3 regions of the Variovorax humicola genome follow, and region 2 is predicted to be linked to each of the others. Evidence: predicted binding sites of a transcription regulator. Region 2 holds the regulator's gene; each other region holds the start of a gene.
The links. The regulator sigma-54, encoded in region 2, starts transcription at its own class of promoters, with help from an activator protein. The targets are predictions, from matches to a motif close to TGGCANGNAANCTGCTTT.
Positions count from the first base shown of each region.

Region 1 (9,814 bases), on a different contig from region 2:
GCAAAGACGCCCGTGGCCGGATCGAAGATCCCCTTCATGAAGAGCCGGTCGAACCCGCCTATGAATGCGTTGCCTTCCGTAAACGCAAGGCTGTAGCCGTAGATCAGCCAGATCACCACGATCAGCGAAAACGTGACCATGACCTGCATCAGGATCGACAGCATGTTCTTGCTGCGGACCAGGCCGCCGTAGAACAGGGCCAGGCCGGGCACGGTCATCATGATGACCAGCAGCGTGGCGACGATCATCCAGGCAGTGTCGCCCTTGTTGAAGGTCGGAGCGGCCGCCGGTGCCGCAGCGGCGTCGGCGGGTGCGGCACCGGCGGCCGCGGCGGGGGCTGCAGGCGTGGCCGCGGCAGGGGCCGGCGCCGCGGCGGGGGCTGCGGGGGTAGCGGGTGCCGTGGCTTCGGCGGCTGGCGCTGCTGGGGCGGGCTGTTGGGCATAGCCCGACAGGCTGGCGGTCAATACGCCCACGCCGAGCGCGAGTGAGACGAGCAACTTTTTCATTTGGGGTTCTTTCGTGCCTTGAAGTGCTGGAAATCAGAGGGCTTCACGGCCGGTTTCGCCGGTACGGATACGAACAACCTGCTCCAGGTTGTAGACAAAGATCTTGCCGTCGCCGATCTTGCCGGTGCGGGCTGCGCCCTCCACGGCTTCGATGACGCGCTCGACGAGGTCGTCGGAGACCGCCGCTTCGATCTTGACCTTGGGGAGGAAGTCGACCACGTATTCCGCGCCGCGGTACAGCTCGGTGTGGCCCTTCTGCCGGCCGAAGCCTTTGACCTCTGTCACGGTGATGCCCTGGACGCCAATCGCCGAGAGCGCTTCGCGCACCTCGTCCAGCTTGAAGGGTTTGATGATGGCTGTGACCAGCTTCATGGTTCTGTTACTCCTCAGGAAGATTCGGGTGGCTCGACCCCTGCAAGGGCCGGGCCTGCTTTCGTTTAATTTAGAGCGTCTTCGTCAGGGTGACGATGAAGCGCGCCTTGTTGGGGGAGTAGGTCGATGCGCCGATCGGGCCGAAACCGAGGTCGAAGCCAGGGTGGTTCGGCACCGCGTAGGCGCTCTGCTGGTTGGCGCCCTGCACCGAGCCGGCCAGTGCCAGGCCACCGCCGAAGTCCCAGCTGGCGCCCACGTTGTAGTCCAGGTAGTTCTTGAAGCCGAGGCTGCGGATGTCCGCCGACATGAAGGTGTAGCCGACGGCCGCCTTCAGCGTGAGGCTGGTCAGCACTGTCTTGCTGTACGACAGGTTCAGGTAGCCCGTGTTGGTGCCCTTCAGGCCCGAACCGGCCTTGGCGCCGGCGTAGTTGAAGTAGTCCTTCGACACGGTGGTCGAGTACTTCGCGGTGAACCCGCCGATGGCCTCATCGGACCAGGTGGCCGAGCCGTAGAGTTCGGTCGTGTTGCCGGCGGTATTGCCCGAGTAGTAGTACTGCAGCACGCCGAAATCGAGGTCGACCGGGCCCGCCTTGAACTTGTAGCCGCCGTAGAAGTCGCTCTCGATGCTGTTGCCCGGCAGCCAGTTGACGCTGGAGTTCCAGTTGCCAACGTAGAAGCCGCTTTCATGCGCGTAATCGAAGCCACCCTGGATCGCCGGCTTGAACCAGCTCGTCTTGACCGGGCTGTTGAAACCGCTGCCGATCATGTCCTGATCCTGGCCGCGAAACTTGTAGTTGGTGGTCAACGAGACGTTCGCCGTGATTGGCGAAACAACCGGCGCCGGGGCAGCAGGCGCAGCGGCAGCCGAATCTGCCGCTGGGGTGCTCTGCGCGAAGGCGGCGCTCGACGCAGCGAGCGTCGCGGCCAGTGCAACCAAAGCCTTGGCAGTGTTACGGTGCATCATCAAGAAAACTCCTGCGTATATTTGAAAGGGTTAGAACCCCTTCAAAGCAGGGAGCGTGCCAAAGTGCCGATCGGGGTGCTGGATAACCCTCAGGGTCGTTCACAAACGTTCACAAATGGCCGGGCGATTCTTATGGAAGTGTTTCGCGGATGAACCCGTTGAACTGAAAAGAAAACAAGAATGCACCATCGGGTGTTGGGTGCACCATTTTGGTGAGGGAGTGAATATGAGTCTGTCTTTGGTGCAAAGCCGCGCTTTGCTAGGCCTGGAAGCGGCAAGTGTCACGGTCGAGGTGCATCTGGCCAATGGTTTGCCCAGCTTCACGCTGGTCGGGCTGGCCGATGTGGAAGTGAAGGAGGCGCGCGAGCGCGTGCGCTCGGCCATCCAGAACGCCGGGCTGGACTTTCCGAACAACAAGAAGATCGTGGTGAACCTGGCGCCTGCCGACTTGCCGAAGGACTCCGGCCGCTTCGATCTGCCGATCGCGCTGGGCATCCTCGCCGCCAGCGGCCAGGTCGATGCGGCGCAGCTCGCGGGCCATGAGTTTGCGGGCGAACTGTCGCTGTCAGGCCATCTGCGACCGGTGCGTGGCGCCTTGGCGATGGCGCTGGCCCTGCACAGCCGGGACATCGCCACCAGGCTGGCGCTGCCGACCGAGAGCGCGCGCGAGGCGGCGCTGGTCCCGAGCTCGGAGGTGTACGGCGCGCGCCACCTGCTCGACGTGGTCCGGCGCTTCTGGCCGGCAGGCGCCGCCGAGCCACCGGAAGGCGAACCTGGCGAAGACGGGTGGGCGCTGCTCAAACCAGAAGCCTGCGCTCACATTCAAAAATATCCCGACCTGGCGGACGTGAAGGGGCAAAGCGCCGCCAAGCGCGCACTCGAGATCGCAGCCGCGGGCGGCCACAGCCTGCTGATGGTCGGGCCGCCGGGCTCCGGCAAGTCGATGCTGGCGCAGCGCTTCGCCGGACTGCTTCCGCCGATGACGGTCGACGAGGCGCTGGAGAGCGCGGCAGTGTCGAGCCTGGCGGGGTGCTTCGGCGTCGAGAAATGGGGCGTGCGGCCGACTTGCGCGCCGCATCACTCGGCCAGCGCAGTCGCGCTGGTCGGTGGGGGATCGCCGCCACGGCCCGGAGAAATCTCGCTGGCGCACCACGGCGTGCTGTTCCTCGATGAGTTCCCGGAATTCCAGCGGGCGGCGCTGGAAGCGCTTCGCGAGCCGCTGGAGACTGGCACGATCACCATCTCGCGGGCTGCAAGGCGTTCGGAGTTCCCGGCGCGCTTCCAGTTGATCGCGGCCATGAACCCCTGCCCCTGCGGCTTTGCGGGCTCGCCGCTCAAGGCCTGCCGCTGCACGCCGGACCAGATCGCGCGCTACCAGGGCAGGCTCAGCGGCCCGTTGCTGGACCGCATCGACCTGCACGTCGAGGTGCCGGCCATCCCGGCCCACGAGTTGCTCACCGCGCCACCCGGCGAAGGCACGCCCGGCATCCGGAAGCGCGCCGAGGCGGCCCGCGAGCGCGCCATCGCACGGCAAGGCCAGCCGAACCAGGCGCTGCACGGGACGCAGATCGATTTGCATGCGGGCCTCGACGACGCCGGCAGGCGCTTCATGCAGACGGCCGCGACCAAGCTCGGCTGGAGCGCGCGCTCGACGCACCGCGCCCTCAAGGTTGCGCGCACGATCGCCGACCTGGCCGGCTCGCCGCAGGTCCTGGCGGCGCATGTGGCGGAGGCGGTGCAGTACCGGCGCGCGTTACACAATGCGGCATGACCGCGGGGCGCGCCGCATGAACAAGTCGCACGCAAAGGTCGCACGCATAGGTCGCACGCATAGGTCGCACACAAAGGTCGCACGCACAAGTCGCACGCATAAGTCGCTTGAATAAATCGCTCGAGCAAGTCGCATTGAATAGGTCGCAGAGACAAGTCGCATGGATGAGCCCTCCTTTCGCGAGGACCGCCGCACCGGGCCGCTGGTGGGAGGTTGGTATGGCGACACCCAGGGCGCGCGGCTGGGAGGCGAGCATTGACCTATGACCGCCGCATGGTGGGCTGGCTGTCGGTCGGTCAGCTCGTCACCTGGGGCAGCGTGTTCTATGCGTTTGCGCTGCTGATGGAGCCGGTCGAGCAGTCGCTGGGCCTGAGCCGCGCGCAATCGTCGCTCGCCTTCAGCCTCGGCCTGCTGGCCGAGGGCGCGATGGCCTGGCCGATCGGCCGCTGGATCGACCGTGGGCACGAGCGCGCCGTGATGACCGTCGGGTCACTCGTGCTGGCGCTCGGCCTGTTCGCACACAGCTTCGTAGAGGGCGCGGCCGGTTTCTATGCGGTGTGGCTGGTGCTCGGCGCGGCGCTCGCGGCCACCCTGTACAGCCCGGCCTTCGCGATCGTGACGCGCCGCTTTCCGCACGACTTCCGCCGCGCGATCATCACGCTGACCTTCCTGGGCGGACTGGCCAGCACGGTGTTCATTCCGCTGGTCGCATGGCTGGTGAACGCGCTCGGCTGGCGGCATGCGCTGTGGGTGCTGGCGGCGATCCACCTGCTGGTGTGCGTGCCGCTGCATGCCACGGTGCTGCGCGGCGCGCCACGCCCGTCGGCGCGGTCACAGCCCGGCGCCGCGCGGACGCCGCTGCCTGCGTCCCACTACATGCGCAGCAAGCCCTTCCTGCTGATCGGCGTGTTCAGCGTGCTGCTGATGGCGGTGACCGCCGCACTGCCGCCGCACATGGTGAGCCTGCTGCGCGGCAGCGGCCTGCCGGAGGCTTGGGCCATCGCTGTGCCGGCGACCATCGGCATCGTGCAGGTGTTCGGCCGCGCACTGCTCTATTTCTTCGAGCACCGCTTCGACCTGCACCTGGCCAACCGGCTGATACCCTGCCTGATCCCGCTGGGCCTCGCGGCGCTGCTGGCCGGCAGCGGCCATGCGGGCGCGGCATTGCTGTTCGTCGGGCTCTACGGCATGGGCAACGGCATGCTCACCATCGTCAAGGGCACGGCCATCGCGCAATACGTGAACCGCGACCACGTGGCCACGCTGAACGGTGCGCTGGGCCTGCCGATGGCCATCGCCCGCGCCATCGCGCCGCTGATGCTCGGCCTGTTGTGGACGCCGGCCCAAGGATATACGGCCGGGCTGTGGGTCTTGCTGGCGGCCAGCCTGGTGGCGGAGCTGGCGCTGGTCGGCGCGCAGCGCGCGCGGGCACGCTGACGGCGCCGTCTCCGCTCCGCTCCGCTGTGCATCTGCATCTGCATCTGCCTCTGCCTCTGCCTCTGCATCTGCCCCTGCCCCTGCCCCTGCCCCTGCCCCTGCCCGCTACATCTTCTGCGCGTCCAGCGCCTACAAAAGTCCGCGGCCGGCGAGGTTGCGCATCAGCGCACCGATGCCGAAGGTCCAGCGCGCGGCATCTTGCGAATGCGTCACGCGGTTCACCAGCGCGCCGAGTTCCGGCGCGGAGATGATCACGCGATCGCCCACCACGTGCGTGAAGCCCTGGCCGGGGCCGTGCCGGTCCTGGGTCGGCGCGAACATGGTGCCGAGGAACAGCATCAGGCCGTCGGGATAGTCGTGGTGGCGGCCGATGGCCTGGCCCACCAGGTCGAGCGGATCGCGGCTGATCTTCGAGAGCGAGCTGGAGCCTTCCATCTGGAAGCCTTCCGGCCCGATGACCTGCAGGCCGACGGTGATGCGGCGCACGTCCTCGATGCCGAAATGCGCGTCGAAGAGACGGATGAAGGGACCGATGGCGCACGAGGCGTTGTTGTCCTTGGCCTTGCCGAGCAGCAGTGCGCTTCGGCCTTCGAAATCGCGCAAGTTGACGTCGTTGCCCAGCGCGGCGCCAAGTGTTTCGCCGCGGCTGTCGACGGCCAGCACGACCTCGGGCTCGGGGTTGTTCCACACCGAGCCCGCATGAATCCCCACGTCGGCACCCAAGCCAACGGCGGAGAGCACCGGCGCCTTGCTGAAGATCTCGGCGTCGGGGCCGATGCCGACCTCCAGGTACTGCGACCACACGCCTTGCGCGATCAGCACCTCCTTGACCTTCGCGGCCTGCGCCGAGCCGGGCACGATGCCGGCCAGGTTGTCGCCGAGCACGTCGCTGAGCCCCGCGCGGATCGACTCGGCCTTGGCCGCGTCGCCACGCGCCTGCTCCTCGATGACGCGCTCGAGCAGGCTCGCGACAAAGGTCACGCCGCTGGCCTTCACGGCCTGCAGGTCGCAGGGCGCGAGCAGCCACGGCTTTGAAGGATCGCGGCTGGCTTCGTCGCTGTTGGCCAGAACGGCGTCGAGCGCAGCGATGCGCGGCGCCTGCCCGCCGTCCAATGCAGCGCGAACGCGGGCGGCGACATCGCGGAATTCCAGCAGTTGGCTGACGGTCGGTGCGATGCGCGAAAGATCGTGCAGGCCACCCTGGTTCACCGCCACCGGTGTCGGCCCGACATCGGGTTGCCAGATTCGGCCGATGAGCGTTGCGCGATCGGCGTCGCGCGGGAGGGTTTGTGCGGGCGAGAGTGTCGCGTTCATTGAGGACTCCGTAGGATGCGCGCATGCAAAAAAAAGCGGCGCCGCCAGCATTGCTGGTGGCGCCGCCTGGCGCGATCCTACGGGATGCACAGGCAAAGCCGTGCCCCCTGTCCCGGCCACTGTTGCGAGATCAAGGTATCAGATCGGTCGCGTTCACTTTGACATTGACGTCCGCAATCACGGTCCCGGCAGCACCTGTCTGCCTGAGCGCGTCCAGTGCGTTTTCGGCCTCGTCGGGTCCCTGGAGCGACCTCCCATCACCGGGATAGCGGTGATGTCTGGCGCGCTCCAAGGAACCAACTCAACTACCCGATAACAAGCTGGTGGTTGGCCAACAACGTCGCCAGATCGACATTCACGCCGTTGAACTGGGCCAGAGCGACGGCCGTGTAATTGCTGCCCGCTCCGTCACGGTCGATCATCAGCGTGTTGCCATTCATGCTCAGATAGTCGCCGATGGTCTCGCCGGCATCGATCGTGGCCACGCCATTGACGTAATGCGCCGCACCTTCCGCGCTGGCGGTGTAACCCACCAGCAACTCGTGGATATCGATGCGGTCGGCATTCGGCGCAGCCTCGTAGGCGCCAACGGAGAAGCCGTTGACGATATCGGTGCCGTTTCCACCCGTGGCGTTGTCGCTGTTCAACTTGAAGGCGATGGTGGAATGCCCGCCACTTCCCAGGTTGTAGGTGTCATTGCCACCGCGGCCATCGAAGTAGTTGTTGCCTCCGTTGCCCGTGAACATGTCATCTCCCGAACCGCCGGCGATGCCTTCGATATCCTTGAGCGTCACCGTATTCCAACCCGTGTTCTGCGCCTCGATGTTGCTCAGGTCCACTGTCAGTGCAGTCGAATCGGCCAGCTTGAAGTCGAGGACGTGCTGCCCATCGGCATCGGTCCAGACATCGACGCCAGGACCGTATTCCGTTCCGGCAGCGCCGGTGGTCGGGTCCGCGGCCAACGCGAAGGCAAGCGCTGGCGCTGCTGCCGCATTGGCATCCCGCACGGTCAGCCCGTCCTGGACCATCAGTTGCACGGTCGGGTCCGCCGCGGCGGTGTAGACGTGGTACGTCACCCCGTTTTCCACGATGGTCGCGGGATTCGCAGTCCATGCCGATAGATTGACCTCCACGATGTCCCGGGCGCCAGTGGCGGCATCGCCCGCATCGCCCGTCACGTGCAGCACGTGCTTGCCGCTGGCATCCACACCGGTCACGGCCAACACATCGCTCGGCGTCAGCGAGAGCTTCTGCGCCACGTTGTTGCCCAAGTGGATGACCTCGATATCGCTGACCTTGCCGGTCATCGATCGCAGGTTCAGGTCGTTGTTCGAATCCCAGACCAGGGTGTCGGTGCCAGCACCGCCCTTGACGCTGGCGAAGCCGATGCCGTTGACGAACATGGTGTCGTCTCCGGCACCGCCGTCCACCGTGGTCGAACCACGGCCGTCGAGCACGTCGTGGCCCGCGCTGCCGACCACATTGGGTACCGGCACGGCCGGGACGTAAGTGACCTCGGTCAGGCCCTCGCCGGGCGGGTCGAGCGGCTTCAGCCCCAGCGTCGTGTCCAGATCGATCAAGCGGCCCTTGATGGCCGAGCCGTTGCCATCGCCCGCACCGTAGTCGGTCCAGGTGACGTAGAGCTTGCCGCTGTCCAGGAAGGTGGCATTGACCTCCTTCTGGTCTCCGACGACCAGTTGGTTGATTTGCAACTGCTGGCCGACCTTCTTGCCGGTGTTGTCGAAGTACTGGGCATAGATGCCAAAGGTACCGGCACCCGGCGCTGTATCCGAGGCCGACAGGAACACCGAAACGAAGCCGCCGTCAGGGCGCGCGACCACCATCGCCTGCTGCTGATCGCCGGGGGTCGACGTATTCACCATGAATTCGTTGGAGACGGCCTTGCCCGCCGGATCGAAGATCCGGCCCCAGACGCTCCCACCCGACTGGTCCAGCCCGGTGTTGTCGTACGAGTCCCAGGTCACGATGAAATTGCCATTCGACAGGGCGGCAACCGTGGGTGTTCCTTGCGTGCTGGCCGTGGTCTGGTTGGCCAGGAACTCCGCCTTCATGATATGGGTGGTCGGATCGTAGATCCGAACATAGGAGTCCACGCCAGCGGAGCCGCCTGCATTCTTTTCATAAGTGAAGACCACTTGCCCATCGGCGAGCGTGGTGAGGCCGGCCTTGGGTGGTACCCAGCTTTCATTCACCTTGGCGACCAGCAATTCTCCCGTTACCGGGATGCCCTTGTTGTCGTACTGGCGCGCATAGACTTCCCAGTTGCCGTCCTTGCTGTTCGAGATCCAGTCGACCATGTAGCCACCGTCCTTGAGCGCGGTGATGCTGGCCTCGCGTTGGTCCTTGTTGTCGTCCAGGTTGACCATGAACTCGGTGCCCACGGGCGCCAGCCCGTTCACATGGCTCGTCGCGTCATAGCTGTAGGTGTACTGCTGCGATCGGATGCTGTAGCCGCCACCTGACGCCCAGTTACTCCATACCACCTGGATGCTGCCATCCTTGAGCACATCGACGTCGGGATAGCCCTGGTAGTCGAAGGTCGTGGTGTTGACCAGGAACTCGTTGCCGACCGGCATGCCCGCGGCATCGAACAGCTGCCCCTTGACGCTCTTGTTGTTGCCGTCGCCCGTGTCGGATTGCCACACGGTCACGAAGCCGCCATTGGGCAGGTGCGTGGTGGCCGCATATTTCTGCTCGCCGCCGATCGCCTTGTTGACGATGAATTCCGAGTAGTAGCCGGTGTCGATGTCCAGCGTCGTACCCTCGACCGCAAAACCGCTGCCGTCGAGCTTGTCCGTCTGCCAGGTGACGTAGATGTTGCCGTCGGCCATCAGCGTCGCATCGAAGACATGCTGCAGGTCGACGTTGTCCCAGCCCGCGCCCTGGTTGCCGTCGGTCGTGGGATTGACCAGGAACTCGTGGCCCAGCTTGTTGTCGCGGGCATCGTAGCGCTGCGCATAGATTGCCGAGCCGCTGCCGTCGCCGCCGTCCGAGCCCCAGATCAACATGTAGCCTCCGTCATTCAGCGCTACGGGCACGGGCTTGTATTGCTTGCCCTGCACGTAGGTGTTGACCAGGAAGTCGGCGGAGCCCGTGAGTTTCACGGCGCCCGTCGCGCTGTCGAAGGTGTAGTGCGCAGCACGCACGTCCGAACCGACGCTGCCAGTGGCGTCGGTGTCCCAGACGGCCAGGAAACTGCCGTCCTTGAGCGTGATCACGTCGGGGTAGTTCTGGGAGTTGCTGGTCGTGGTGTTGACCTGGAACGTCGCGCCCAGCGGCGTGCCGTCCGCCTTGTGCAGCTGCCCGATGACACCGGAATAGCTGTTGTCGGCCGGGCCTTGGCTGCCCGTCCACACTGTCACGTACATGCCGGCGTGCGCAGCGTCGGTAAAGATCGCCATTTCCGGAGCGCCCTCGTCGCCGTTGGAC
Region 1 is NZ_JBBKZV010000022.1:2,509-12,322, reverse strand. Features, by position in the region: gene WKW80_RS25820 (ammonium transporter) at 1-506, opposite strand, end outside; gene glnK (P-II family nitrogen regulator) at 540-878, opposite strand; gene WKW80_RS25810 (TorF family putative porin) at 949-1,842, opposite strand; gene WKW80_RS25805 (YifB family Mg chelatase-like AAA ATPase) at 2,069-3,613, shown strand; gene WKW80_RS25800 (MFS transporter) at 3,869-5,050, shown strand; gene WKW80_RS25795 (fumarylacetoacetate hydrolase family protein) at 5,180-6,364, opposite strand; gene WKW80_RS25790 (Ig-like domain-containing protein) at 6,670-9,814, opposite strand, start outside.
Region 1: a site for sigma-54 is predicted at 1,886-1,903, ahead of WKW80_RS25810 (TorF family putative porin). Genes of this name have one in related genera too.

Region 2 (9,814 bases):
GCGCCGCGTTCGAGCCACAGCTCGAAGCCTGGGCCAAGAAACTGCCGCCGCAGGTCGCTTTCCGGCGGGTGCCGGTGGCCTTTGTCGGCAACGACGTCGAGAGCAAGCAGCGCCTGTTCTACGCGCTCGAGGCCATGGGCAAGGTCGACGAGATGCAGATCAAGATCTTCGACGCCATCCACAAGCAGCGTCAGCCCGTCGTGGGCGACGACGCCATCGTGGCCTGGGTCGGCAAGCAGCCGGAACTCGACGCCAAGAAGTTCGCCGAGACGTTCAAGTCGTTCTCGGTCGCCGGCAAGGCCAAGCGCGCCACCCAACTGCAAAACGACTACCAGGTCGGCGGCGTTCCCGCGCTCGGCGTGGCGGGCCGCTGGTACGTGGACGGCGAATTGGCCGGCAGCATGGACCGGGCGCTGCAAATCACCGACTACCTGATCGGCGAAGCGCGCAAGGGTTGACCGAAAAAGTCAACCGGCAGTAAATATCGACCCGCGATACCGGGCCTTTCGTCAAGGCCGCGTCAGCCTGCCGCATACAATGGGTGCAGCAAGTTTCGTGCCTTTATGAATACGCGCCCCAACCTCCACGCCTCCCTTCGATCTGTACGCAAAGCAACCCTGAGTCTGCTCGCCCTGGCGGCCGTGGCGGGCGCACCGTTCGCGCACGCCGAAAAGGCCGACCGCGCGAAGCCGATGAACATCGAGTCCGACTCGATGCGCTACGACGACCTCAAGCAGACCAGCGTCTTCACTGGTGCAGTGGTCGTCACCAAGGGCACCATCATCATTCGCGGCGCGCGCATCGACGTGCGGCAAGACCCCGAGGGCTACCAGTACGGTGTGGTCACCGCCGCGCCGGGCAAGCTGGCCTACTTCAAGCAGCGCCGCGATGCCCCGGGCGGCGACGAGTGGATCGAGGGCGAATCCGACCGCATCGAATACGACAGCCGCGCCGACAACGTCAAGTTCGTCGGCCATGCCGTGATGCGGCGGCTCATCGGCAGCAAGGTCAATGACGAGAGCAGCGGCCCGCTGATCGTGTACGACCAGAGCAACGACACCTTCACCGTCAATGGCGGCACCGTGCCGCCCGATGCGGCCGTTGCCTCCGGCCAAAAGGGTGCGCGCGTGCGAGCCGTGCTCACCCCGCGCCCCCCCGCCTCGGCTGCGCCCGGCAGCCCGAGGGCCGCCGCTGCGCCAACGCCCCCGGCGCCGGCCCCGGGTTCAGGCCTGCGCTCCAGCACCACGCTCGGTGGGGAAGCGCGCCCGTGATGCGCAACGACAACGCCATGATCGACACCTCCGGCAAGCCTGCGCCTGGGCCCGGCGGTGGCACGGTGACGGCGCTCGCCGGCAATGGCAGCCGCCTCGAAGCATCCGGCTTGCAAAAAACCTACGGCAGCCGCATGGTGGTCAAGGATGTGTCCCTCGGCGTGCAGAAAGGCGAAGTGGTCGGCCTGCTCGGCCCCAACGGCGCCGGCAAGACCACGTCGTTCTACATGATCGTGGGCCTTGTGCGCGCCGATGCCGGCGACATCACCATCGACGGCGAGCCGATCGCCCACATGCCGATCCACCGTCGCGCGCGCATGGGCCTGTCGTACCTGCCGCAGGAAGCATCGATCTTTCGCAAGCTCACGGTCGAGCAGAACGTGCGCGCCGTGCTCGAGTTGCAGTTCGAGACCGATGCCAAGGGCAATCGCGTGCCGCTCGGCGAGGCTCGCATCGACGAGCGCCTGACCGAACTGCTGACCGACCTGCGCGTCGAACATCTGCGCGATTCCCCGGCGCTGGCGCTGTCGGGCGGCGAACGGCGCCGCGTCGAAATCGCGCGCGCACTGGCCACGCAGCCGCGCTTCATCCTGCTGGACGAGCCTTTCGCCGGGATCGACCCGATTGCCGTGATCGAGATCCAGCGAATCATCGGTTTTTTGAAGAGCCGCGGTATCGGCGTGCTTATCACCGACCACAACGTGCGTGAGACGCTGGGCATCTGCGACCACGCTTTCATCATCAGCGACGGGCATGTGCTGGCACAAGGCACGCCTTCGGAGATCGTCGACAACGCCGAGGTACGCAGGGTGTACCTGGGCGAGCATTTCAGAATGTAGGGGCCTGGGCATGAAGCAAGGCCTTTCGCTGCGCGTATCGCAGCACCTGGCGCTGACGCCCCAATTGCAGCAGTCGATCCGGCTGCTTCAACTGTCGACGCTCGAACTGAGCCAGGAAGTCGAGCAGATGCTCGACGACAACCCGTTCCTCGAGCGCACCGCCGAAGAAGCCGTGCGCGAGGAATTCGGGCTCGAAACCTCCGACGCGCCATCGCCGCGCGACGATGACTTTGCGGCCCCCTCCACTGCCAATGGCGCCGACGGCCCGGTCGCCGCCTCCGCCTCGAACGACGCAGACACCTTGGCCGCCGACACGTCCGCGGACGGCCTCTCCGATGTCGAGCCCGACTGGGGCGGTGACGGCACCGTCGACATGCTGCCCGACGACAGCGAATGGGGTGGCGACGCGCCCGCGCGCGCCAACAACCTCGGCGACGACGAACGCGCCGACGCCACCGAACTGGCGCGCAGCCAGGAGTCGCTGCAGACCTTCCTGCACCGCCAGGCGCTCAGCCTGCGCCTCGGCGAAACCGACCGCGCCGCGCTGAGCTTTCTTATCGAGTCGCTCAACGACGACGGCTACCTCGAGGACTCGCTTCCCGCGCTGGCCTCGGGCCTGGCCGGCGACGACAACGACCAGTTCGACGACCTGGTGCACCGTTTCCAGATGGCGCTGGGCCTGCTGCAAAGCCTGGAGCCGGTCGGCGTGGGTGCGCGCGACCTCGGCGAATGCCTGGCCATCCAGCTGCGCGCGCTGGCCCGTGCCGATGAATCCGAAGACGAGGCACAAATCCGCAATGTCGCCATCGCCATGTGCAAGCTGCCGATGGACCTGCTCGCGCGCCGCGACTTCAGGCGCCTGGCCGCACTCACGCGCAGCAGCGAAGATCTGGTGCGCGCCGCGATGCAGCTCATCGCGCGGCTGGAACCCAAGCCGGGCCGACGTTTCGTGGACGTGGAGCGCAATGTGGTCGTGCCCGACGTGATCGTCACCCGCACCGGTCGCGGCGCCACGCTCAGGTTCCGCGTCATGCTCAATCCCGACGTGATGCCCCGGCTGCGCGTGCACGACATCTACGCCGGCGCGCTGAAGGCGCACAAGGGCGAGGGCAGTCAGGCGCTGTCGCAGCGGCTGCAGGAGGCGCGCTGGTTCATCAAGAACATCCAGCAGCGATTCGACACCATCCTGCGCGTCAGCAACGCCATCGTCGAGCGGCAGAAGAACTTCTTCGTGCACGGCGAACTGGCCATGCGCCCGCTGGTGCTGCGCGAGATCGCCGACGAACTCGGCCTGCACGAATCGACCATCAGCCGCGTGACAACCGCGAAATACATGGCGACGCCCTACGGCACGGTGGAACTCAAGTACTTCTTCGGCTCGGCTCTGGGCACGGAGACCGGCGGCAATGCGTCGAGCACGGCGGTGCGGGCGCTGATCAAGCAGTTCGTGTCCAGCGAGAACATCAAGAAGCCGCTGTCGGACAGCCAGATCTCCGACATGCTGAAAGAGCAGGGTATCGAGTGCGCGCGGCGCACCGTGGCCAAGTACCGCGAGGCGCTGCGGATTGCGCCTGCGAATTTGCGCAAGGCGCTTTAGGGCTTTAGTCAGGCGTCGTTTCGCGGACGTGGCGAGTAGGCCACGTGCGCAACCACATTCAGGCGATCTACGAGAAGCTGCGCGCGGGTCGGCAATGATGGGGGCGGTGCCGCGTGGCGGCGCATCGGCGCCGGCCGGGTTCCAGCGCGCCATGTGCATCTTGCGGTTGATGGCCAGCGCTTCCATGAACTACGGCACCAGCTAAAGGCGCGCGACTTCCACGGCGATGTAGCCGGCGTTCTCGCCGGCCCCGCAGAACAAGATCCAGAGAGCGAATTTCGCGTGGTAGGGGTCGTTCTCGTGGCAAGCATGCTCTCGAACGGAATCTGCGCATCACATTCCGAATTTCACTTTGCCCCGGGGGGCGGCGAACCAGCTTCCCAGCTGAAAGCCATTTATCGCCCTGGGCTGCGAGAAACATCGTGGCCACTGCGCTGTCCTGCTGCTTCACCGGCTCATAGGCGGCCAGCATCTAGGGCGACTCGCCGGCGTTCGCCGCACGCTCGCCTATATGTGGGCACGCGCCACCGCGGCCCTGACCATCCGGCCTGATCGGCGCTCCACCAAGTCACGAGTTCGTGTGAGCAGTTGCGCACAGGTCATATTTCATCGCAACATCAAAAACGTTAACTGTTGTTAACTATAGTGTATTGACTGTTGTTAACACTCATCTGTGGCGAACTGTGACTATTCGCACGAGCGATTTCTGCTTCGTTTCATAAAATTCGCTTCGACATGCTGCTGAAGCTCGGCGCCCCTGGCGGCCACAAAACAATCAGCTGATCGCACCGCACCTTCTTCGGTGCAGTGGCATGTGCGGTCCCTCACCAACGCGCTGCGGCGTTTTCTACTTAAATCTCTGATGAAAAATCTTGCGAAACCGATCGGCGTCAAACTTCTTGCATGCGCTGTTGCGCTGGCGAGCCTTGCTGCCTGCGGCGGCGGGGGTGGCGCAGGCGGAGGCTTTCTGCCACTTCCATCGGGTAGCGGTGGCACGACGGTCACGGGGACTGCGGGCGGTCCGCCGATGCTCGTCGGCGCAGCCGTTTCGATGACCTGCGCCAACGGCGCGACGCTGACCGGCGCGACCACCGGCCTTGGCGGCTATATCACCAATGCGGCCGTACTTGCCTATCCGTGCGTTGGCACGGCGACGCTCGGAGCGCTGTCGTATCGCGGAGCTCTGTTCGCCGGCACGGTTGCCAACTTCACGCCAATGACCGACATGATGGTCGAAGTCATGCTGGCGGCTTCGGCTACCGGCGCTGCCTCGATGGCCATGGGCGAATTCTTGGCCAAGATTGGCAAGGATGGCACGTTTGCCAGCAACGTGGCGGCAGCCGCTCCCAGCTATCGCGCAACGGTGCTCGACGTCATGAAGGCTCAGCTCATGGCCAACGGCAAGACGGAAGCTGAAGCCGATGCCATCTTGCAGCCCGCGCGCACGCGGAACTTCGACGCTCAGAGCTTCGTCATCGGTTCGGACCTCGACAAGGTCCTCGGCAATTCCGCAGCGGTATTGCAAAACACTGACGGTTCGGTCAAGGCCTCGGTCCTGACGCCCGTGAAGGCCGCAGGCGACGCACTGCCACTGCCGGCGAGCGGTGCTACCGGCGGCACAGGCACTTCGGGCGGCTAAGCCAAGAGGCGCAAGCGGGCGCAAAAGAGCAGTCGAAAGACTGCCCTTTGCTCCGCCGTGTCTGGCGGGCGCGTTTTGACTTACCGATTCAAGAAAATCAATGGGACGGGAATACCAAGTGGGCGCGGGCCTGGCCCTGCTGGCCCTGGCCGCGCAGTCGGCCCTCGCGCAACATGACACGACGCTGAGCGGTGCAGGCTTCACGGGCTTGTCGGTCACGCCGACGGCCCAACTCCTGCGCCGCGGCACGATGGGTCTCGCCTACGAGAGCCAGGTCGCCGGTGCGCCGTCCGCAGGTCGCTACGGCACGAGCGGCCACAACTTCGTGGCTGGCTTCGGGGTGCTGCCCAACCTCGAGATCTCCGGCCGCATGGCCGCGAATACGCTCAACACCAACTGCTATGCCGAACCCTGCGGCATTCGCGACCTTTCGTTCAACTTCAAGGCCGGCACGCCGCTCGACAAAGCGCATCGTTGGAATGCAGCCGTCGGTGCGACGGACCTGGGCGGCGCCGCGACGTTCTTTCGGTCGTACTACGGTGTGCTCACATACACCGCCACGGACGCGCGGAACCTCGACTTGAGCGTTGGCTATGCGCGCCGCAGCGGCGCGGTCGTGCCCAGCCGGGCAGCCACGCCGCTCGATGGCCCATTTGCAAGCGCCGCCTACCGGCCGCTACCGTGGCTGCAAGGCCAGCTGGAATACGTCGACGGCAGCTCGTTTGCGGGGGGGCGCATCCATGCGCCGGCCGAGTGGTTGCCGACGGGATGGGCGGCCCACCTGGGCGTGAACATGCGCATGTCGGGTAACGCGCACACCGCGCGAAGCTGGATCAGCGTCGGCCTGACAGTTCCGCTTTACAAAGTCTCGAACGAGCGCCCAGCGCCAAGGCCGGCCATCGCGCCCGGCGCATTGGCAGCGCCGGTTGCGTCCCGTTCCGCCGCGCAAGAGTTCTCCGCGGCAGGATTGGCCGAGTCGCCGCCTATCGGCGTCTACGCACCGTCGCTGGCGCAAGCCATGCCAGCCGATCCCGATGAGGCTGGCCGCATCACCGACGACCAAATGAAAAAGCTCGCCGCGGCGCTCGCTGCCAAAGGCTTCGAGGACATCGCGATCGGCCGCCTCCCTGACGGCGCTGTCGCCATCAGGGTCAACAACGCCACCTACAACGTCAATAGCGTCGACGGCCTTGGCGTCGCATTGGGCGTGGTCGCACGGCAGCTCGCGGGCGCCCGCGCGCCTTATCGGCTGGTGCTGACGCAGCGGCAAGTCGCCATCGTCGGCGCGCGCGGCCAGACCGATTGCCTTGCGCGATGGATCGAGCTCGAGACGCCGGGCTGTGCTGCCGTGCGGTTGTCCGCGCCCGGCACCGCGGCGGTCGATGCATCGCTCGACGGTGCAGCCTGGGTCGTGCAGGGAGGTGCGCCGAGCTGGGCGACCACGCGTCTCGTGCTCCAACCCGTGCTGCGCAGCACGCTCGGCACCGAGTACGGCGTGTTCGACTACTCCGCGGGCTTGCGCGCTACGCTGCAGCAGCCCTTGTGGAGAGGCGCGTATGCGGAAGTCAGCCATGTTTCGCCAATCAGCGAATCCCAGGACTTCCGCGTCGGCGGCGTGTTCGGCAACAGCCGCCTCGTCGACTCGACCGATCGCGCACTGGTGCATCAAGTCGCGCGTGTGCCGGTCGAACTGCTGTTCGGCAAGCGCAACCAGGGCGCCGCCACGCGCTGGGGCGCCAACGCCTTCACCGCGCATCTTGCGGCCGGCCGCTTCGACAGCAACTACCGCGGCGTCTACGGCGAACTGCGTTGGGAGCCGGGTGAAGGCCGCAACCGCTTCGGTATCGAAGGCGGACGCTTCGATCGCACAACGGCCTACGACCGCAACCTGCCCGCCGAATCGCGCGCGCTGCTGGCCAGCTACCGCTATGCCTACACGCCGACGCGCACCTACTTCGAGGCCACGGCGGGCCAGTTCATGTACAGCGACGTCGGCATCAAGCTCGGCATCAAGCAGTGGTTCCACGACGTTGCGGTGAGCCTGTACGTGCGCCGCAGCAAGTTCGAGTGGGAGCCAAGGGCGCGATCGTATGCGGGCATCGAGATCTCGATTCCGCTCACCCCGCGCAAGGACATGAGCCCGACCCATCACATCCAGGTCACGGGCACGCCGCGCTGGTCCTATGGCGTCGAGACCGTCATTCGCGAAAGCGCCAACCGTGTCGACACCAGCCAGGGCGTGGTGCCCGGCGGTGCCGTGCTGGATCGCACCTTCAACTCCGACCGTGCAGGGCTCTCGTACCTCGAAGAGAACCTGCCGCGCGTGCGCAGTGCGGCGGGTCGATAGGACCACCAAAGATCATGGAAACGTCTCGACACATTCCACCCACTGCTCGAACCGCCCCCAGAGGCGGCGCGGCCGACCGATATCGCGGCCAGGACCGCATCGCTTTCTCACGACCGTCATGTTGAACTCTCCTTTGATGCGGGCCGCATCGCTGTTCTCCTTCGCCAAGTGGACCGCATTGGCGTCAGCCTTTTCATTGCTGGCCGGCTGCGCGCTGGCGCCGGGCGTTGCTTTCGATGAGGTGCCTGCCAATGACGCGGGTGCATCGGCCAATGCCATGGATGCGGCCGGAGACGCGGCACCCGCGGGCGCCTTGATCGGCATCACGCCCGACCTGGTCCGCCAGCAGCGCGCGGCGCAAGCCACCGACGTGGGTACGGATGTCAAGCTGCTGTTCGGCTCCCCTTCGCAATACCGTATCGGTCCGGGAGACATCCTGAACATCGTGGTGTGGGACCACCCGGACCTCGTGCTGCAGCCGGCCGGTTCCATCACCACCGACGCCACCAGCGGATCGCCGGTCAGCAATGGCTACAACGTCAGCTTCGACGGCCTGATCCAGTTTCCCCATGTGGGCACCTTCACCGTGGGTGGCCTGACCGAATACGAAGTGCGAGATCGCCTGGCCACGCGCTTGGCCAGGTACTTCAACGAACCCAAGGTGACAGTTCGTATTCAGTCGTTCAGAAGCGGTCGCGTATACGTCGATGGGTCGGTGCGCACGCCTGGCCTGCAAGCCGTCAACGACATCCCCATGACGCTGCCCGAGGCCATCAACCGCGCGGGCGGCTTTGCGCCGGATGCCGACCGCTCGGTGGTCTCCGTGTCGCGCTCCGGGGTGACGACCCTCGTCAACATGCAACAGCTCATCACGCTGGGCATCAATCCCAACAAGATCATGCTGGGCAGCGGCGACATCGTGCGCGTGTTCAGCCAGGACGATGCAAAGGTGTACGTGATGGGCGAGGTGACGCGCCCCATCGCGCAGCCATTGCGCAACGGCCGCATGTCGCTCAACCAGGCTCTGGGTGAAGCCGGGGGCGTCGCCACCGCCAGCGGCAACCCGCGCCAAATCTACGTGGTGCGCGCCAAGGCCGAAGGCTCACCGGAGATTTACCACCTGGACGCCAGCACCCCTGTGTCGTACGCATTGGCCGAAGGCTTCGAACTCAAGGCTCGCGACGTCGTCTACGTGGACCCGGTGCCGCTCGTGCGTTGGAGCCGCGTGATCAATTTGATCCTTCCGAGCGCGCAAGTGGTTGGCGTCGGCAACGCCATGGTGCGCTGATGAGGAACATCCTGGTCCTGTGCATCGGCAACATCTGCCGAAGTCCCATCGCCGAGGCCATGCTGGCCCGTGAGTTTCCTCAAAAGAAGGTCTGGTCCGCAGGCTTGGGGGCGCTCGTAGGCGACCCGGCCGACCCGTTCTCGGTTGAAGTCGCGGCAGCACATGGTCTCGACCTTTCGAAACATCGCGCCCAGCAGGTCACAAGCTGGATGTGCCTGGCCGCCGACCTCATCCTGGTGATGGAACAGGACCATAAAGCCGAGATAGAGCAACGCTACCCGCCGGTGTGCGGCAAGGTCTTTCGCCTCGGTGAGTTGGACAAGTTCGACATCGCCGATCCGCACCGCCAGCCCAAGGCTGCCTTCGAAGCAGCTTACGCGGACATCGCCGGCGGCGTCGCTGCCTGGGCGCCGCGCCTTCGCCAATTGAGCTGAGCCGTAGGGCAAGCCAATCCAAGCCTCAACCAGTTAGCCGCGAATGAATCCCCCCAAGTCCACCATGCCCGTTGCGACACGACCGACCGGCGACGGCATCAATCTGCTGGAACTGCTCGATGTGCTGCTCGACAACCGTTGGCTCATTGCCACGGTGACGGCGCTGGCACTTCTGGCCGGCGCCGCATATGCATTGTTGAGCCCTCCCGTCTATCAGGCCAACACCGTGATTCAGGTGGAAGACAGCAAGAGCGACCCCGTGAGCAGCATGTTGGGCCAGGCAGCTGGGTTGTTCGACATTCATTCCCCGGCCTCGGCGGAAATGCAGATTCTGCGTTCGCGCCTTGTGGTCGATCAGGCCGTGGCCAATCTGGGGCTCGACATTGAAGTCACGCCCCG
Region 2 is NZ_JBBKZV010000024.1:51,639-61,452, reverse strand. Features, by position in the region: gene WKW80_RS27110 (thiol:disulfide interchange protein DsbA/DsbL) at 1-458, shown strand, start outside; gene lptA (lipopolysaccharide transport periplasmic protein LptA) at 564-1,271, shown strand; gene lptB (LPS export ABC transporter ATP-binding protein) at 1,271-2,110, shown strand; gene rpoN (RNA polymerase factor sigma-54) at 2,121-3,707, shown strand; gene WKW80_RS27090 (hypothetical protein) at 4,522-5,346, shown strand; gene WKW80_RS27085 (YjbH domain-containing protein) at 5,447-7,693, shown strand; gene WKW80_RS27080 (polysaccharide biosynthesis/export family protein) at 7,812-8,981, shown strand; gene WKW80_RS27075 (low molecular weight protein-tyrosine-phosphatase) at 8,978-9,415, shown strand; gene WKW80_RS27070 (polysaccharide biosynthesis tyrosine autokinase) at 9,459-9,814, shown strand, end outside.

Region 3 (9,814 bases), on a different contig from region 2:
CTGTGGATCGGGGTGCAGCTGCTCAGTGACGACGAGGAAGACGAAGGCCAGGGCAAGGAATACGGAACGCTGGCTGCCGCGGTGCGTACCATCCTCATTGCCGACCTGGTGATGAGCCTCGACAACGTCATCGCCGTTGCGGCGGCTGCCAACGGCAGCATGGTTCTGCTGGTCCTGGGCCTGGCCATCAGCATCCCGCTGGTGATCTTCGGCAGCACGCTGATGATCAAGTTGATGGAGCGCTTCCCGATCATCGTGATGCTGGGTGCCGCATTGATCGGCTGGGTTGGTGGCGAAACGATCGTGCAAGACGTCTCGCTGCATGGCGCGCTGGCGGGTAATCCGTGGTTGCATTACGCTGCGGCGGCGGCGGGCGCGGCGATTGTCGTGGTGCTCGGCCGTATCCTGCAAAAGCGCGCCCACGCGGCGCATTGAAAGAGCAAAGACCCGTCCATGCCAATTTCAGGCGTCGCATATTCTCCCGGGGCCGCGTCCTTGCCCTGGGATTTCGCGGCGCTGACGGATTCCGGGCGGGTGCGAGCGAACAATGAAGACGCCATCGCATTCGACCCCGCGCTGGGTCTCGCAATCCTGGCGGATGGCATGGGCGGCTACAACGGCGGCGAGGTCGCCAGCGGAATGGCCATCGCGCTGCTGCAGGCGAGCTTCGGGCGCTGGTTGGCTCACGCGGGGCCACGGGCGCATGGACGCGCCGTCCGGCGTGCGCTGCAAGCCGGCGTCGACGAAGCCAACGATGCGATCCTGGAAGCGGGCGTTGCAAATATGCAACTCCAGGGCATGGGAACAACCCTCGTCGTGGCCGCGTTCGGTCCACACCGAGTCATCGTCGGCCACATCGGCGACTCGCGTTGTTACAGATTGAGGGCTGACAAGCTCGAGCAGCTGACGCGGGATCACTCCCTGCTGCAAGAGCAAATCGACGCAGGCGCCATCACGGTGGAGCAGGCCGCGCAGTCGCCGCATCGCAACCTTGTGACTCGCGCACTGGGCATCGAGCGCCACGTCGATCTCGAAATGCACGAACACAGCGTTCGCCCTGGTGACTTGTACCTGTTATGTTCGGACGGTTTGAGTGAAATGGTTCTCGAAAGGCAGCTTTTCACGGTTTTGTTACAAGATATCGGACTGTCAGAAAAAGCAACCCTTTTAGTTGCAATTGCAAACGAGAATGGCGGCCGGGACAACATATCGGTTGTTCTTGCTCGCGCGGGCAACAATTCCGCACCCGATGCCACCGCATGAAAGGTGCCTCGGAAGGACGGTTGATCGGCGAGCATTCGCAGGTGGCTAAAAACACACTGAGTTCCAGGAGTCGGCCATGCCGAAATTGATCGTTTCGATCGACGGAGTTGTGATCAAGGAGGTCACGCTCGCAAAGGACCGCACCACGCTCGGGCGGCGGCCCTATAACGACATCGTGATCGACAATCTGGCGATCAGCGGGGAGCATGCCGTTCTGCATATGATCGGCAGCGACGTCTATCTTGAAGATCTCAACAGCACCAACGGCACCTACGTCAATGCGCGCGCCATCAAGAAGCAGGCGCTGGAGCACAACGACGTCATCGAGGTCGGCAAATACAAGATCCGGTACCTCGCAACCAGTGTTGCGTCCGAAAATGCCGGGGTTGTGCGGGGCCCCGCTTCGGCGGCGCCAATGCCGATTCCCCTGTCTACCGCGCCCACTGAACTATCGCCGCTCAATGCTGGCACGGGCATCGCGGTCATCCGCGTGCTCTCCGGCGCGGGTGCCGGACGCGAACTCTCGCTGCAAAAGGTCGTCACTACCATCGGCAAGCCAGGCGTGGCGGTGGCCGCGGTCACGCGCCGTCTGCAGGGCTACGTGGTGGCGCCGATCGACGGCGGCACCGTACTCAACGGCGAACCGCTCGGCAGTGACGCCGTCGCGTTGCAGGACGGCGATGTGCTCGAACTTGGCGGCACCCGAATGCAATTCGTCCACACCTGAGCCCCGGGCGCGATGGCTGCGCTGCTGAAGCACTGGCAGCGCATCCTCATCACGCTGGTGCCCATGGTGCTGGTGTTGTTGCACGCCGTGGGCGCACAGCGGCGACCATTCGTCGACAGCCTCGACAACTACATCTACGACTGGCGTCTGCGTGCCACCATGCCGAAGACGCTGGACCCGCGCATTGTCATCGTCGACATCGACGACGCGAGCATTCAGGCCATCGGCCAATGGCCATGGGGCCGCGACCAGTTCGCGCGCCTGACCACTGAACTCATGGGCCGGCAGCAGGCGGCGGTGCTCGGCTTCAACATGGTGTTTGCGGACGTCGATCGAAGCTCCGGCCTCGCCAATCTGCGCGAGTTGTCGCGCGGCCCGCTGGAGCGAGACGCCGCGCTCGCGACGGAACTCGCCCGGCTCGAATATTCGCTGGACTTCGACGGCAGCTTTGCGCGTGCCATCGAGGGCCATCGGGTGGCGCTTGGCTACTACTTCAGCCAGGGCATCGCGCCTTTGTCAAAAGGGGTCATGCCGCCACCCGTGTTGCCGCTGACCGCCTTTCCGGCGCGCGGAGCCTATGCCCCGGAGTGGAATGGCTATGGCGGCAATATCGCGCCGCTCGCGCAGTCGACAGCGACCGCCGGCTTCATCAACGCGGACCTGGAATCGACCAGCGACGGACTGCTGCGCGCGGCGCCCTTGATCGCCCGGTATGAAGGCGGCGCGGCGCCGGCCGGCTACTACGAATCGCTCGGGCTCGCGGTCTATCGCCTGGCGTCGGGTATTTCCAGGGTGACCCCGACCTTTGCATCGAACCCGTTTGGCGACGACGGTGGCCGGCCCCTCATCCAGGCGCTGAAGCTGGGCGACGACAAGAATGCATTGCTCGCACCGGTCGACCAGCGCGCGAGCATGCTCATTCCCTACCGCGGGTCCGGCGGCGCGCTGGGCGGCTCGTTTCAATACGTCTCTGCCATGGACGTGCTGGCGGGTGCGCTTCTGCCGGGGGGGCTTCAAGGCAAGATCGTGCTCGTCGGCACCACCGCACCGGGCTTGCAAGACCTGCGCGCCACCCCCACGAGCGCCACGTTCCCGGGCGTGGAAATCCAAGCCAACATTGTCTCGGCCCTGCTCGACCGGCGGCTGCTTGCCGTGCCGGACTATGCGCTGGGCTACGAAGTCGTGGTGCTCGCGAGCGCCGGCATCATCCTTGCGCTGGGCCTTTCGCTGCTGAGGATGTCGCGCGCCGTGATCCTTTTCGCGGCCACCATCGCGGCCGTCGTGGGGCTGAACGCATGGCTCTTCGTGTCGGGCGGGCTCGTGCTACCCCTCGCATCGGCGCTGCTCATGATGGGCATGGCCTTTGCCGCCAACATGGGCTGGGGCTACTTCGTGGAAGAACGCGGCCGCCGCGGGCTGGCCAACCTGTTCGGCACCTACGTGCCACGCCAGCTCGTCGAAAAAATGCTGGAGCGCCCGGCCCAATACAGCATGCGCGCCGAAAGCAAGGAGCTCACCGTCATGTTCTGCGACATGCGCGGCTTCACAAATCTCTCGGAGCAGCTGTCGCCGCAGGAACTGCAGGAGTTCCTGAACACCGTCTTCAACCGTCTCACGCGGATCATCAGCCGCTACGACGGTACGGTCGACAAGTACATGGGTGACTGCGTCATGGCCTTCTGGGGTGCGCCGGTGGACACGCCCAATCATGCGGCGCTGGCCGTCGAGGCCGCGATCGACATGGCAGCGTCGATTCGCGAACTCAGCGAGCAGAATCGCCAGGCTGGCCGGCCGGCGATCAGTGTCGGCATCGGCATAAACACCGGGGTCATGAGCGTTGGCGACATGGGCTCGGCCGTGCGGCGCAGCTACACGGTGATCGGCGACGCGGTCAATCTAGCGTCGCGCCTGGAGGGTCTTGGCAGCACCTATGGCGAGGTCATCGTGGCCAGCGAGACCACAATGCGAGCCGCCCCCGCATTCGCGTGGCAGGAACTGGACCGCGTGCGCGTCAAGGGCCGGCAGCAGGCCGTCACCATTTACGCCCCCTTGGGCCACGCGACCGCCATGACGGCAGAAGAGGCCAGCCAATTTCCGCAATGGGCCAAAATGCTGGGGGCCTACCGGACGCAGCAGCCAGACGAAGCGCAGACTGCAGTGAACGAGCTGCTGGCCCGGGATGCGAAAAAAGTCCTTTACCGGTTGTATGCAGAGCGTATAGCCTCGATGAAATTGCGACCCTTTGACCCGGAATGGGACGGCGCAACCCGGTTCGAATCCAAGTAGAGACCAAGAGAAGAGGCGCTGCAATATGCAGGTGCGTGTACTGGGGTGCTCAGGTGCCATTGCCAAGGACTGCCGGACGACCTCGTTCCTGGTCGACAACGACCTCCTGGTCGACGCCGGCACCGGTGTGGGCGACCTGACCCTCGACGAAATGGCCAGCATCGACGACGTGGTGCTGACCCATTCGCACCTCGACCACATCGCCGCCCTGCCCCTGATGCTCGACACCGTGGCGAGCCTGCGTACCAAGCCGCTGCGCGTGCATGCGCTGCAAGCGACCATCGAGGCGCTGCGAACGCACGTCTTCAACAACACCATCTGGCCCGACTTCGCCAGCATCCCCAGCACCGAATCGCCCTTTGTTACCTTCCATCCCGTGTCGATCGGGCAGACCTTGCAACTGGGCAGCAGCCAGCCCAAGCACATCGAGGTCTTGCCTGCGGTGCACACCGTGCCGGCATGCGGCTATGCGGTGCGCTGCGTCAAGGGGACCCGGTATTGGGTTTTCAGCGGTGACACGGAACGCAACGAGCCCTTCTGGCAGCGCGTCAACGAACTGGATGTGGGAGTGCTGGTGATCGAGACGGCGTTCAGTAATCGGGAGCAGGCGTTGGCGCGGCGTAGCTTGCATCTATCGCCCATCACGTTGGCTGACGAGTTGGCACAGATTGCGGCGGGCAAGCGCTACCCCATCTACATCACGCATACCAAGCCGGCCGAGACGGAAGAGATCATGAGCCAGATCGATGCGCTTTCGGAGGGGTGGAAGATGCATGGGTTGGAGGAGCGGGATATTCGGTGGTTGAAGGCGGCTGCGGTGTTGACGCTTTGAGAATGAGAAGGCGAAGCGCATCTGACACTTTTTGACACATAAAAGACAGTTTTGTCACAGTTGCTAACAAGTTGTGTCAGGAGGTGTAAGCGGAATGTCTGCAATTGGGCGGCGCAACCGTCCGATATGGGGGGTTTAGCGATTGGCACAGATGCTGCCCTTACTTCAGCGCTCCGGGAGGGGTTTCCCGGGCTTTCAACCAACCTGGAGTAAGTAAATGAACCGTCGGTCTGTCGCACGTAGCGTGCAAAAGGGCTTCACCCTTATCGAACTGATGATCGTTGTCGCGATCATCGGCATCTTGGCGGCGGTCGCGCTGCCGGCTTACAAGGACTATACGATCCGTGCCAAGGTGTCGGAACTTGTGTTGGCCTCGAGTGCGGCACGCACTTGCGTCACTGAAGCGTATCAATCGGCAGGCAGTGCATCTGCACTCCCTGGCGGTCTCGCGTCGGCCTGCTCGATTGCCGCTGTTGGCAAGGTATCCAGCGCCTCGATCGGTGATACCACCGGCGTTGTTACCATCATTGCCGATCCTGCTGCCTCCCAAGTTGGAGCTGATGCGACAATCATTTTGACGCCGTCGGTTCAATCTGCAGCTGGAACTCTCACTTGGACCTGCTCCGGCTCCCCTACGAAGTACGTCCCCGCCTCGTGCCGCGGCTAATCGCAGTTCTGGACTCAGCGCGGCTCTCCTGAGGCGATTGCCGCGCCAATGATCGCCCCTTACGGTGGGGCAAAGTAAGCTGATCAGGCCTACCGACCCGAGTCTCCCACGCAACTGCTGGGAGACTCTTTTGCGTGGGGTGCCTCATGCAAATGCCGCCATGGCGGCCAATCTAACCGCAGCAACTTGCCGTCACCGAACTGGATCAACATCGCTCTCTCTTTAATCGAACCGTCAGGTGTCGGCCCCGAGGAATCGACACTTTTGGGTAAATTGGCAAAAATTGTCACTTGCTCGCGAACCGCTCAACAAGAACTGTCAGATGGTATAGGTGGAATGTGAACAAATGCGCGGGACCACAGGCTCGAATAGGGACATTGGCGTTGGCACAGATGCTGCGGATGCCTAAGCGCTCCGGGGAAGGTTTTCCCGGACTCAACCAACCTGGAGTTGTTAATGAACCGTCGGTCTATCGCACGCAACGTGCAAATGGGTTTCACCCTTATCGAACTGATGATTGTCGTGGCGATCATCGGCATCTTGGCGGCTGTGGCGCTGCCCGCCTACAAGGACTATACGATCCGCGCCAAGGTGTCAGAACTTGTGTTGGCCGCGAGTGCGGCACGCACTTGCGTCACAGAAGCGTATCAATCGGCTGGCAGTGCATCTGCACTCCCTGGCGGTCTCGCGTCGGCCTGCTCGATTGCCGCTGTTGGCAAGGTATCCAGCGCCTCGGTCGGTGATACCACCGGCGTTGTTACCATCATTGCCGATCCTGCTGCCTCCCAAGTTGGAGCTAATGCGACCATCATTTTGACGCCGTCGGTTCAATCTGCAGCTGGAACTCTCACTTGGGCCTGCTCCGGCTCCCCTACGAAGTACGTCCCCGCCTCGTGCCGCGGATAATGCGGGCGAACTCTGGAACTGAACGCCTGACGGCGCTCGCATTCCAGCTCGCCTGTCGACGTAGCCCAGTAAACTGACGCAATCGCCGACCCGAGCCCCTCATGCTTTGGCTGAGGGGCTTTTTACATGGACCCAACCAATGCAACTGCCTTCGATTTTTGACCACAATGCCGAAAAAGCGCTGGCCAGCGATCTGGCGGCGCACTTGGTCAAGAACATCTCGCCGACAACCATGGTGGAGCGACGACATACTCTGTCGGCCAGCAGAATCACACGTATTCTCGAACAAGTGTACGAGCGCGCCGCCAATTACCGTACGCAGAATAAGCCAGGTTTTCTGAGGCGCACAGTTTTGACCAACAACTTTCGTTGGGAAATGGAAAGCGCCGGATACCCTAAGGACTTCATCGATGTTGCAGTCGAGGGTTTCGTTGTCGCTATGACCAAGCAGCCAAAAAAGCCATAAATCATTAAATTTTGATAGACGGAAAATTCTGATGCTTGGTTCATTGGTACGCCGCTTCCTGGTGCCGCTAACGGGAAACTCAAGGCCCGATCCGCAAACGATCAGGGATTTATATCTCAGCGCCAAGAGGCTTTTCGAAAATCACGATATCAGGGCTGCGCAAGCCGAGTACCAAAAATATCTGGAGTACCAGCCCCACGACGTCGACGCGCTCAACGACTATGCCTGCTGTCTTGCGGCCGTGGGCATGGAGCAAGCTGCAGCCGAAATCTTCGAAAAGGCCTTTGCTCTCAATGACGCCTTTTTTCCGGTGGTGACTAATTACGCCAATTTACTTAAGAGCAAATACAAGACCGAAGAAAGTCTTAAATATTTGGCGAAGGCCAGGCTGCAGAGCCCTTATCTCGCTAATATAAGAACCGTATATGGCGCAATATTATTTTCGCGCGGCAGTGCCGCCAGTGCGGCGCCGCATAATTTGGCAGGCTGGTTGTCAAAATTCGACGATCTGAGACAGGGAAACTCCTATCTTTTTTCGCTCGCCTACTGTTGTCCAGATGAGGCATTACTGGCTACCGAGCACAGATTTTGGGCTGAAACTCTGAAACCACTCGAAGTCGAAGCCGGTCGTCGGCCGAGTTCGCCGCAAATCGAGATTGTTCGCAGCGAACCTAGAAAAATCAGAATCGGTTATTGGTCGCCGGACCTTCAAGCGCACTCGGTCAACTTTTTTTTTCGCCCCTTGCTGGAAGGGCATGACAAAAATCAATTCGAAATATTCATATACCACGACGCGCATAAAAGGGACGAACAGACAGATTTGGTGGAACAAACAGCGGATCAATTTTTTTCCGTCGCCGAATTCCAAGATGTCGATCTCAGGGACCTGATCCTTTCCCATGATTTGGATGTGCTGGTGGAAATGGCCGGTCACTCCTCGTCCAACCGACTCAATCTCCTTCAGGCGCGCTTAGCGAAACTCCAGGTCACGGGAATTGGCTATCCCCCGACCACCGGTCTGAATACAATAGACCTCAAGATGCTCGACGTGCACATGGTAGATGGCGCCGAAAGCGCGCGTTATTACTCAGAGCGCATTGCGGTCCTACCCCGGTCCTTTTGGTGCTACGATCCCATGGCCCCCGTAGTGGCTCCTTCGGTGCCTCCATGCACCGCCAACGGCTTCATCACCTTTGGCTGCGTAGGCAACCTCGCGAAAATCACGCCGCAGATGATGCGTTGTTGGGCGGAAATACTGTTTCAGGTTCCTCGGTCTCGACTGTTGCTGCGGGCCATCAACTTCAACGACCCTGCCGCGCAAGATGCCATGCTGTCGCCGTTGCTTGAACTTGGCATTTCCAGGGACCGAATAGACATCCGCAAGCCTGAGGGAGGGGACAAGTTCTCCGAGTCCTATTCGGAAATCGACGTCATCTTGGACACCTACCCCTTCAACGGCGGCACGACGTCGTGCTTTGCCACCTACATGGGAGTCCCTATTGTTACGATGGCCGGCAAATCGCTGGTCTCCAGGATGGGCGAATCCATCATGAATAATCTGGGCCTGGCAGATTGGGTGGTGAGGACGCCAGAAGAATATGTCAGCCGTGCAGTGCGTGCTGCTGTAGAAATGGATTGTCTTCCTGCCTTGAGAGCGGAAATGCGGCAACGCTTCCAACAGAGCGCATTGGGCGATCGAAATTTGTTCGCACGAGACTTCGAGCACATGATTCGGCATGAATTGAACAACGTGACGTCAGAATCAAATCAGGCGAAAGTGTCTAGCGTGGGTGTGCTCCCCGAAGACGAAATCATCCGGCGCGCGTATTATGTCCTTCGATCTGGGCAGTTCGATGCGGCGCGACGGATCGTCGATCATTGCTTGGCCCATTACCCAACAAATGGCGCTGCAAACGTGCTCTGGACCGAGCGCCTGACATCTAAGGGTAAGTTTCAGGAAGCTGCGGATTACCTGGAGCGAACGCTCCCGATCGTCTCCCAATCCGACCACGCGAAAGTCGCGATCAATCTGAGTCGATTGCATTTGCTTCTCGATCGCGCCGACGAGGCCCGGCGCGTTATCGAGAATCGAAACCTTTTGGCAGGCGCTAGTGAAATGGATCGCCTCCAATTGCGTCAGATCGCAGCGTGCATTCGCGCCGGGTCAGCGGCCGCCATGCCTGCGAATGTCAAAAACAATTCAAGCGGAGGCCGGACTCAAAATGTCGAGGTGCTTATATTTTGCGATGACTCCGCACTGTATCAATTGATCGCAGATGACCTGACCATCAGGGGTGCGCCGCCGGCATCGCTCAAGATCCACGTTCGACAGCTAAGCGAAGGGCTGAAATTGCAGGCTTACGAAGAAAGTCTCGACAACGAAGGCGCCGACTACAAAATCTGGATTCAGAAGAACGTGAGGATATTCAATACCAGTTTCTGGGTCGACCTGATGGAGGCCATGAATTCTTCGGACCTGCTATCTGTCACCGGTGCGCAATCTTGGCGCCAGTCGGATTGGAGACTGAGTGCGGTTGCAGAAAAAAGCGGCTCGCTCATTATTCCTTCGGGAGAAAAGAAGGATTTCTACGAAGTCCAGTTCTTTGGCAATCAACCTCAATTAACTATTAGCGGAGTTGGGGTTCTCGGGGGTGAATTCCTAGTCTT
Region 3 is NZ_JBBKZV010000003.1:79,496-89,309, reverse strand. Features, by position in the region: gene WKW80_RS07335 (TerC family protein) at 1-435, shown strand, start outside; gene WKW80_RS07330 (Stp1/IreP family PP2C-type Ser/Thr phosphatase) at 454-1,263, shown strand; gene WKW80_RS07325 (FHA domain-containing protein) at 1,340-1,990, shown strand; gene WKW80_RS07320 (CHASE2 domain-containing protein) at 2,003-4,276, shown strand; gene WKW80_RS07315 (3',5'-cyclic-nucleotide phosphodiesterase) at 4,302-5,108, shown strand; gene WKW80_RS07310 (pilin) at 5,326-5,775, shown strand; gene WKW80_RS07305 (pilin) at 6,232-6,681, shown strand; gene WKW80_RS07300 (hypothetical protein) at 6,821-7,147, shown strand; gene WKW80_RS07295 (O-linked N-acetylglucosamine transferase family protein) at 7,179-9,814, shown strand, end outside.
Region 3: a site for sigma-54 is predicted at 5,252-5,269, ahead of WKW80_RS07310 (pilin). Genes of this name have one in related genera too.